2 regions of the Mesorhizobium sp. M0306 genome follow, and region 2 is predicted to be linked to the other one. Evidence: riboswitches for the same ligand, from Rfam matches in the RefSeq annotation. Region 2 holds a riboswitch; the other holds the start of a gene.
What was found. A riboswitch is a leader RNA that binds a small molecule or an ion and turns the genes downstream of it on or off. The one in region 2 is predicted to bind S-adenosylmethionine.
Positions count from the first base shown of each region.

Region 1: another riboswitch for S-adenosylmethionine. It lies ahead of metX (homoserine O-acetyltransferase MetX); the one in region 2 lies ahead of NKI95_RS08070 (O-succinylhomoserine sulfhydrylase).

Region 1 is NZ_JAMYRY010000001.1:663,568-668,395, reverse strand. Features, by position in the region: gene metX (homoserine O-acetyltransferase MetX) at 89-1,258, opposite strand; SAM riboswitch at 1,351-1,428, opposite strand; gene hisC (histidinol-phosphate transaminase) at 1,567-2,676, shown strand; gene NKI95_RS03355 (prephenate/arogenate dehydrogenase family protein) at 2,683-3,618, shown strand; gene NKI95_RS03350 (DUF2125 domain-containing protein) at 3,753-4,754, opposite strand.
Region 2 is NZ_JAMYRY010000003.1:238,005-242,832, forward strand. Features, by position in the region: gene araD1 (AraD1 family protein) at 1-1, shown strand, start outside; gene NKI95_RS08060 (hypothetical protein) at 29-478, shown strand; gene NKI95_RS08065 (2'-deoxycytidine 5'-triphosphate deaminase) at 513-1,607, opposite strand; SAM riboswitch at 1,743-1,820, shown strand; gene NKI95_RS08070 (O-succinylhomoserine sulfhydrylase) at 1,890-3,080, shown strand; gene NKI95_RS08075 (glycosyltransferase) at 3,117-4,271, opposite strand; gene apaG (Co2+/Mg2+ efflux facilitator ApaG/CorD) at 4,500-4,828, shown strand, end outside.

The DNA.
Region 1 (4,828 bases), on a different contig from region 2:
CCTGATCCGAAAAGCCTGCAACTTTTCGGGGTCATGCGCTGATGCCTGGCGCATGGTCCTGATCCGAACAGCCTGCAACTTTTCGGGGTCATGCGCCGAGCCCTCTCGCCCGCGCGGCCGAGGCGATGAAGCCTTTGATGGCGGCGAACAGTTCCGGTTCGTCGAGCAGGAAGGCGTCGTGGCCGCGGTCGGTCTCAATCTCGACGAACGAGACCGAGGCGCCGGCCGCGTTCAGCGCGTGCACGACCGAGCGGCTCTCCTCGGTCGGGAACAGCCAGTCGCTGGTGAACGAAACCAGGCAGAAGCGCGTCTTGGTGCCGGCGAAGGCATCGGCCAGCCGGCCGCCATGGTCGGCGGCGAGATCGAAATAGTCCATCGCCCGGGTCATATAGAGATAGGAGTTGGCATCGAAGCGATCGACGAAGGTCATGCCCTGATGGCGCAGATAGCTCTCGATCTGGAAGTCGGCATCGAAGCCGAAGGTCAGCGCTTCGCGGTCCTGCAGGTTGCGGCCGAACTTGCGGTGCAGCGCTGCTTCCGACAGATAGGTGATGTGGGCGGCCATGCGCGCCACCGCCAGCCCCTTTTCCGGCCGCTTGCCATGCTCGAAATATTTGCCGCCGTGCCAGTCCGGGTCGGCCATCACTGCCTGCCTGCCGACCTCGTGGAAAGCGATGTTCTGCGAAGAGTGGCGGGCGCCGGTGGCGATCGGCAGCGCCGAGAAGACGCGCTCCGGATAGCTGGAGGCCCATTGCAGCACCTGCATGCCGCCCATCGAGCCGCCAAGCACGCTGAACAGCTGTTCGATGCCGAAATGCTCGACCAGCTTCAGCTGCGCCCGCACCATGTCGCGGATGGTGATGATCGGCAGGTCGAGCCCGTAGGGCTTGGCGGTGGCGGGATTTGTCGAGGCGGGGCCGGTGGAGCCGAGACAGCCGCCGATGACGTTTGACGAGATTACGAAGAAACGGTCGGTGTCGATGATCTTGCCGGGGCCGATCAGCACTTCCCACCAGCCCGGCTTGCCGGTCACCGGATTGGTGTTGGCGACATGCTGGTCGCCGGTCAGCGCATGGCAGACGAGGATGGCGTTGGAGCGCGCGTCGTTGAGCGTGCCATAGGTCTGGTAGGCGATCTGGAACGGCGACAGCAGCGTGCCGGCGTCGAGCTTGAGCGGCTTGTCGGCGCCGAAACGCAACACCGGGCTCGACGGCTGGTCGGCCTCGTTGTTGGTTTTTCGAGCGCGCAAAGCGACCATCACATCTCCTTGCCCGGGCTTCAGCTGCCGCCAGTCTGGAGCAACAACCAGTCAGGGCAACAAAAAACCGGCCATGCCTTCGCAAAGCCGGTTACAGGATGCAAACGGCCCTTTAGCAAGTTGTTTAACGTGGCTGCAAGCCGACCGGCCAAATCACCACGGAACTGTAGCCGTTCTTCTATGACTCGCGCATGGCTTCGTCAACGGCAAGTTCTTGATCCCGAATTGCCGCCCCTCGACATTCCGGGCCACGGCTTGTATTTCCGCTGCGGCCTCCGGATGGAGGCATCCTCGACGGATTTCATGGAATGAGCCAGACACCGGATCAGATACGTCCAACGCCCCGCGCCGGCATCATGGACATCGAAGCCTATGTGCCCGGCAAGAGCGCGGCGTCTGAAGGTGTCGCCAAGGTCCATAAATTGTCGGCGAACGAGAACCCGCTCGGTCCTTCGCCAAAGGCGATAGAGGCCGCGCGCGCGGTCGCCGACAAGCTCGCGGTCTATCCCGACGGCAGCGCCAGGCGCCTGAGGGAAGCGATCGCCGAGGTGCACGGGCTCAACCCGGCGAACATCGTCTGCTCCAACGGCTCCGACGAGATTCTGGGCCTGCTGGCGCAGACCTACCTCGCACCCGGCGATGAAGCCATCATCACCGAACACGGCTTCATGGTCTACAAGATCTATATACAGTCGGCCGGTGCGGTCCCGGTAACGGTCAAGGAGACCCACGAACGCGCCGACATCGACGCGATCCTTGCCGCGGTGACGCCGCGCACCAGGATCATCTTCCTTGCCAATCCAAACAATCCAACCGGCACTTACGTGCCGTTCCAGGAGGTGCGCCGCCTGCATGCCGGCCTGCCGCGAAACGTGCTTCTGGTGCTGGATGCCGCTTACGCCGAATATGTCCGGCGCAACGACTATGAAGCCGGCGTCGAGTTGGTGGGCAGCGCGGAAAACGTGGTCATGACCCGCACTTTCTCCAAATTGGGCCTGGGCGGCGCGCGGATCGGCTGGATGTATGCGCCAATGCACGTCATCGACGCGATCAACCGCGTGCGGGGACCTTTCAATGTCAATGCGACGGCAATCGAGGCCGGCATCGCGGCGATCCGCGACCGCGCCCACATCGAACGCAGCGTCGCGCATAACGAGACCTGGCTGGCTTGGCTGAGCGAGCAATTGGAGGGGCTTGGGCTGCGGGTGACGCCGAGCGTCGGCAATTTCATCCTCATCCACTTTCCCGAGGACAAAAAGCATTCGGCGGAGGCGGCCGACGACTACCTCAGCCAGCGCGGCTACATATTGCGGCGCGTTTCCGGCTACGGTTTTCCCAACGCGCTGCGCATGAGCATCGGCACCGAAGAGGCCAACCGCGGCGTTGTCGCAGCACTCGCGACATTCCTGAAAAGCTAGAACACCATGACCTCACCGATGTTCGAAAAGATCGCGCTGGTCGGCATCGGCCTGATCGGCTCGTCGCTTGCCCGCGTCATCCGCCGCGAGGGAATGGCCGGCCAAGTCGCGATTTCGACGCGCAGCGAGGAGACGCTGGCGCGGGCGCGCGAACTTGGCCTTGGCGACACCTACACGACGGACGCGAAAGAGGCGGTTCGCGACGCCGATCTGGTCATCGTTTCGGTGCCGGTCGGCTCTTCGGGTACCGTCGCCGCGGAGATCGCACCGGCGCTGAAGAAGGGCGCCATCCTCACCGATGTCGGCTCGACCAAGGCGTCGGTCATCGCGCAGATGCAGCCGCATGTCCCTGATGGCGTGCACTTCATCCCCGGCCATCCTTTGGCCGGCACCGAAAAATCGGGACCGGATGCCGGTTTTGCCGAACTGTTCGAGAACCGCTGGTGCATCTTCACGCCGCTGCCCGGCACCGATCCCGCGGCACTGGAAAAGCTCTCGGAATTCTGGCGCCGCTGCGGCTCCAACATCGACACGATGGACCCGCAGCATCACGACATGACGCTGGCCATCGTTTCGCACCTGCCGCACATCATCGCCTACAACATCGTCGGTACCGCCGACGATCTGGAGTCGGTGACCAAGTCCGAGGTCATCAAATACTCGGCTTCCGGCTTTCGCGACTTCACCCGTCTCGCGGCGTCCGACCCGACCATGTGGCGCGACGTCTGCCTGCACAACAAGGACGCCATTCTCGAAATGCTGGCGCGGTTTTCCGAAGATCTCTCCTCGCTGCAGCGGGCGATCCGCTGGGGCGACGGCGAAAAACTGTTCGACCTGTTCACCCGCACTCGCGCCGTCCGCCGCTCGATCATCGAGGCCGGCCAGGACATCGACGTACCGGATTTCGGCCGCCAGGCAGTCGAACACCCGCCGAAGGGATAAGCCGCGGCAAGCCGATCGCAGGCCGTACCGGCTTGGAGCGGTTCATCGTTTCACAGAAACGCCGAACCGCTCTATCTCTTTGTTTTTGCGCAATTCCGGACGGAAAACCGTTTCACACTTTTCCTGGAATTGCTCTAGTCGAGCGGCTTGATCTTGCCGAGCGGGATGAAGCCGAGCGAGGCCTTGCCCCTGACGATCTTAAGCGGCATCGACGGCTGGTTGCCGAGCAGCGCCAGTCCGGCAAAGCCGGTTTGGATCTCTCTCTTCTGCTCGGGGATGGCGGTGGCGAGGATTGCCGCCACGGCCTTCGGATCAGTGAGCTTGATCGTCAGGTCGGCATTTATGAGACCGTCGTCATCGACCGACAGCGGTCCGGAAACGGTGATGCGCGCAGTTCCGGACGACAGATCGAGCTCGTGGATTTCGGCCGCCTGGCCGCGCAGGCTCTTCGGATTTGCCTTGATCAGCGTCACGCCGTTCTTCAGCGTCACGTCGCCGCTGCCGTCAAGCGGCGGCAAGACGCGCCCGTCGATGGCCGCCGCGTCGATTTCAAGATCGGTGAAATTGCCGGCATAGTCGATGTCCGGGCCGTTTGGGCGCAATTGTCCGGTGGCGGTTCCGGCGCTGAACAGCGAGACGGGATCGGTGTCGTCTGCCGGATCGGTCTGGCCGGACAGGCCTTCTGCCTGCAGCGAGAGGCGCCTCGGCAGCGGCCAGGACAGCTTCATGTCGGCCCGCAGATCATCCCAGTCGATCCACAGCGGGGTCATGCCGGGAACAGAGGTCCTGAGCGGCCCCCTGAGCTCGGCGGCAGGCGACAAAAGCCGGGTGATCTGCGTGGCTGCGTTGATTTTGCCTGTCGATGCCGCGACGTTGCGGCGGTCGTCCTCGTAAGCCAGACTGTCGCAGGAAAGGGTGAAGCTGAAGGGATAGCCCCTAACCGCGAGATTGGCGCACTCGGCCTTGATACCGTTGACGTCGAGATCGGCGACCGCCTTGTCGGTCGCGCTCTCGACCAGGTCCGCCAGGTAGAACCAGCCCGCGCTGTAGATGCCGAACAGCACGAGAATGAATGCGGCAAGCCACAACAGGCGGCGACGTTGGCTGGGCGGCGGGCGCTCGTCACTTGACGTCATGCTGCGGCTTTCGTTAACGCGGGTGGCACGGGCGGGCTGTCGCTTGCGGCAACAACGGGTAGACGGACTGAAAC
Region 2 (4,828 bases):
AACTGGTGACAGAATTCAGGGGCGAAAGATGAACGGCCTGCGGATTGGCACTGTGTTCGTAAGTTTAGTCCTGTTCCTCGCCTATTTCTCCCCAGCGGCTTACAGCGCCGGACAATGCAGCGCAAAATCCTATCGCGAAGCCCGGATGTCGATGACTAACCGGCTTCTGGCCACCGGCTATTCGAAATCGCAAGTGAGCTTTCTGATGCGCAACGCGGATCGCATGACGTCCGCACTCCGCGCTGACAGAATGAACGACAATGGCAGAGCCTGCGATATCGACTCCGCCAGAGCCCATGTGCTGGGATGTCTCGGCAAGCAGTTGTTCCCCTTGCAGTCCAGCTCAAGCGCCTCACTTGACGAGAAGCAAACCAGAGGATTTTGGGGGAAGAAGCGATTGGCAGTGCGAGAACTGCTCTTTATCGGTCAGTTTCATGGCTGCCTTGGCGCCGCGAAAGAATATCTGTTTCGCGGCTGACAGCTTGTTCGCGGCTGACGGCTTGCGAACAAGCTCAGCGCGCGGCGCGGAAATGCTTGGACAGTTTCAGGCCCTGCGCCTGATAGTTCGAGCCGAGATCTGTGCCGTAGAGCGCTTGCGGCCGTTTCAGCATGTGCTCGTAGACTAGCCGCCCGACGATCTGGCCGTGGTCGAGGATGAACGGCACTTCATGGCTGCGTACCTCGAGCACCGCCCGGCTGCCGGTGCCGCCCGACGCCGAATGGCCGAAACCCGGGTCGAAGAAACCGGCATAATGGACGCGGAACTCGCCGACCAGCGGATCGAAGGGCGTCATTTCGGCGGCGTAGAGCGGCGGCACATGCACCGCCTCGCGCGACACCAGAATATAGAATTCGTCCGGATCGAGCACCAGCTCGCCGGCACCGCTCTTGTAGAGCGGCTCCCAGAAATCGACGACATCCTGCGCGGCGCGCTTGTCGACGTCGACCAGGCCGGTGTGGTGCTTGCCGCGATAGCCGACCAGCCCGTCCTTGTCGCCGTCGAGATCGATCGACAGCGCGATGCCACCGCCTGAGATATTGGGTGGTTCGGTGGCGACCAGCATTTCGGCGCGGTGCAACTCGTGCAGCTCGCTTTCCGACAAAAGCGCATTGCCGGTGCGGAACCTGATCTGCGACAGCCGCGAGCCGGTGCGCACGACGATCGGGAAGGTGCGCGGGCTGACTTCCAGATAAAGCGGGCCTTCATAGCCGGCGGCGATCTTGTCGAACTCGTGGCCACGGTCGGTCATAACCCGGGTAAAGATATCGAGCCGCCCGGTCGAGCTCTTCGGGTTGGCCGAAGCCGAAATATGCGCGGGCAGCGCCAGGCTTTCGAGAAGCGGCACGATGTAGACGCAGCCGGTTTCCAGCACGGCACCTTCGGCGAGGTTGATCTCGTGCAGCTTCAGCCGGTCGAGCTTGTCGGCAACCCTGTGGTCCGGGCCGGGCAAGAAGGAAGCACGCACCCGCCAGGCCTTGTCGCCGAGCCTGAGGTCAAGGCTGGCCGGCTGGATCTGATCGGCATCGAGCGTGCGCGGCGATTTCAGCGCGCCCGACTGGAACAGCGCGGAAATATCCTGATCGGGAAGAATGCCTGTCTGCCGCAAGGGTCTGGCTCCGTTCGAACGCCGGGCGAGGTCTTGTACTGTCGCAGGTCCGACCGTGGACGCCTTTGGCACCTGCTTGGTACAACCCTCTTAATCATGCCGGCAATTGACGCAAGCGTGGCGCGGGTCTAAAGGTCGTTATCCCGTGGTGATTTGGCCGGTCGGCTTGCAGCCACGTTAAACAAGTCGCTAAAGGACCGTCGGGCCGCAAGGCCATATGGACCGGTTGCGACTTTCGCGACCGGTTTTTTGTTGTTTGGACCATTTTTGGTGTTGGATAGAATGATGAACAAGAAGCGCGACTGGAAGCCTCAGACCGCACTCGTGCATGCCGGGACGCTGCGTTCCGGCTTCGGCGAGACCTCCGAGGCGATGTATCTCACCCAAGGCTATGTCTACGAGACGGCGCAAGCGGCGGAAGCCCGCTTCAAGGGCGAGGAGCCGGGCTTCATCTATTCGCGCTATGCCAACCCGACCGTCGACATGTTTGAAAAACGCATGTGCGCGCTGGAAGGCGCCGAGGACGCGCGCGCCACGGCATCCGGCATGGCGGCGGTGACGGCAGCACTGCTGTGCAGCGCCAAGGCGGGCGACCATATCGTCGCGGCGCGCGCGCTGTTCGGCTCCTGCCGCTGGGTGGTCGAGACGCTGGCGCCGAAATACGGCATCGAGGCAACACTGGTCGACGGCACAGACATCGCCAGTTGGGAAAAGGCGGTCAAGCCGAACACCAAACTGTTCTTCCTGGAAAGCCCGACCAATCCGACGCTGGAGGTGGTCGATATCGCCGCCGTCGCCGCACTTGCCAACTCGATTGGCGCCAGGCTGATCGTCGATAATGTCTTCGCCACGCCCTTGCAGCAGAAACCCCTGCAGCTCGGCGCTCACATCGTCGTCTACTCCGCGACCAAGCATATTGACGGCCAGGGGCGCTGTCTTGGCGGCATCGTTCTGTCGGACAAGAAGTGGATCGACGAAAACTTGCATGACTATTTCCGTCACACCGGCCCGAGCCTCTCGCCCTTCAATGCCTGGACGCTGCTGAAAGGGCTGGAGACGCTGCCGCTGCGCGTACGCCAGCAGACGGAAAGTGCCGGCCGCATCGCGGATTTCCTCGCCGAGCGCCCGCAAGTCGCCCGCGTCATCTATCCCGGCCGCGCCGACCACCCGCAAGCGGCCGTGGTCAAGAAGCAGATGTCGGGCGGCTCGACGCTGATCTGCCTGGATGTGAAGGGCGGCAAGCAGGCGGCCTTTGCCTTCCAGAACGCACTCGACATCGTGCTGATTTCCAACAATCTCGGCGATGCCAAGAGCCTGATCACCCATCCGGCGACGACTACGCACAAGAACTTGACCGATGAGGCTCGCGCCGAGCTCGGTATCGGACCGGGAACGCTCAGGCTTTCCGTCGGCCTGGAAGATGCCAACGATCTGCTCGAAGATATCGAGCAAGCGCTGAGAGCTGCCGGATAAGGACTGGCCGAACAGAGGCGAGCGGGGATGCGCCGATCAGGCGCCGGACGGGGTCTCTTCCAGCTCCGCGACGGCCTTGGTCTGGATGGTCATCACGTTGCCGCGCCAGTCGACGGCGCCGCTCAGCCATCCGCGCGCCCAAATGGCGGGAAGCATCAGGTCTCGCGCCATCATCGCCGGGATCGTGCGCGGCGACAGGTGCCATCCCTTGGCCGAGGCCAAGACGCATTCCGGCAGGTAGGCCGCGACCAGCACGGCGATGGCGGTTGCCGGCAGGCTGACGCCGGCGTCAGCCGCGGCGATCAGCGCAAGCACCAGCGGCGGCGCCGCGCCGATCAGGATTTCGGGGGCAAAGAACAGTGCAAAGGTGACGCGGCGCAGCCGCGCCCAGCGCGCCTGCCGCGACCAGATCTCGCCAAGCGTGCGCCGGCCGAGCGGCTGTTCGAAGGGCGAGGCGACAAGATTGACTCGCAGTCCTAACCGGTTGACCAGCTTGGTCGCGGCGGCGTCCTCGGCGATCTCGGCAGCAAGCGCGCGGATGCCGCCATTGGCATCGAGCATCGGCTTGTTCCACAACATGCTCTTGCCCTGGGCGAAGCCGAGGCCGAGCGCCTCTCCAGCGTACTGCCAGCGTGCCTGCAGCGTGTTGAGAAAGGCGCATTCGACCTCCCCCCAGAAGCCGTCCGGCCGCGAGCCGATCGGCGTCGAGCAGACGAGGGCGGTGTCGTGCCGCCACGCCGCCATCAGGTGCTGGACGTAGTCGCTCGGCATAAGCACGTTGGAATCGGCAAGGATGACCCAGCGATAATGCGCCGCCTCCCAACCCTTCACGCAATTATTGAGTTTTGGATTGCCGCTGATGCGGTCGTCACCGACTAGAAGGCGGGCGCGAATAGCTGGAAACCGCGCCATTGCGGCGGTGATCGGCTTGACCACCGGGTCATCGGCATGGGCGACGCAGAAGATGAGTTCGTAGCGCGGCCAGTCGAGGGAGAAGGCGCGCTCCAGCGTCTCTTCGGCAAACGGCTCGACGCCGCGCGCCGGGATGACGATCGATACCGGCGGCGCGTTGGCCGCGGGCGGTGCAATCCTGGCTGGTCGCTTCAGCTTCAGCGAGGCTAACAGGATGCTGGCGAGATTTGAAAGAAGGAGGGCTATGGAAAGGAGGGCGGCTGCGAATGTCGGTTCCATCGAGATCTGGTCACTCCAGAAATGCCGGCCGCATGACGGCCGTTTTCAACAATTCGACAAAACGCTGAGTCGCCCAGCACAAGCCTGCACACCATCATTGTCATGTGTCACTCAAATGACATTGTTTTTCGGCACCTGCGCTTGAGATCGGGCAAGAAGATGCCGCGCATCGTTGACCAAACTGCGCTGAGCATCGAAAGTTCCATCTACATTGCTTTGGAGCAGTTCATGTACAGCGCCGTCACCCGCAACATCGAAGTGCAGGTCAGGCCGTTCTATCTGGAGGATCACTCCGACCCGCCGCAAAACCGCTATGTCTGGGGCTACCAGGTGACCATCGACAATCAGTCGGATGAGTTCGTGCAGCTTCTATCACGCTACTGGCACATTACCGACGGCACCGGCAAGGTCGAGGAAGTGCGCGGTCCCGGGGTCGTCGGCGAGCAACCCGGACTCAACCCCGGCGACAGCTATCAGTATACGTCTGGATGCCCGCTCTCGACCCCGTCCGGCATCATGGTCGGGCACTACACAATGCGCAACAAACGGGGCGAGAC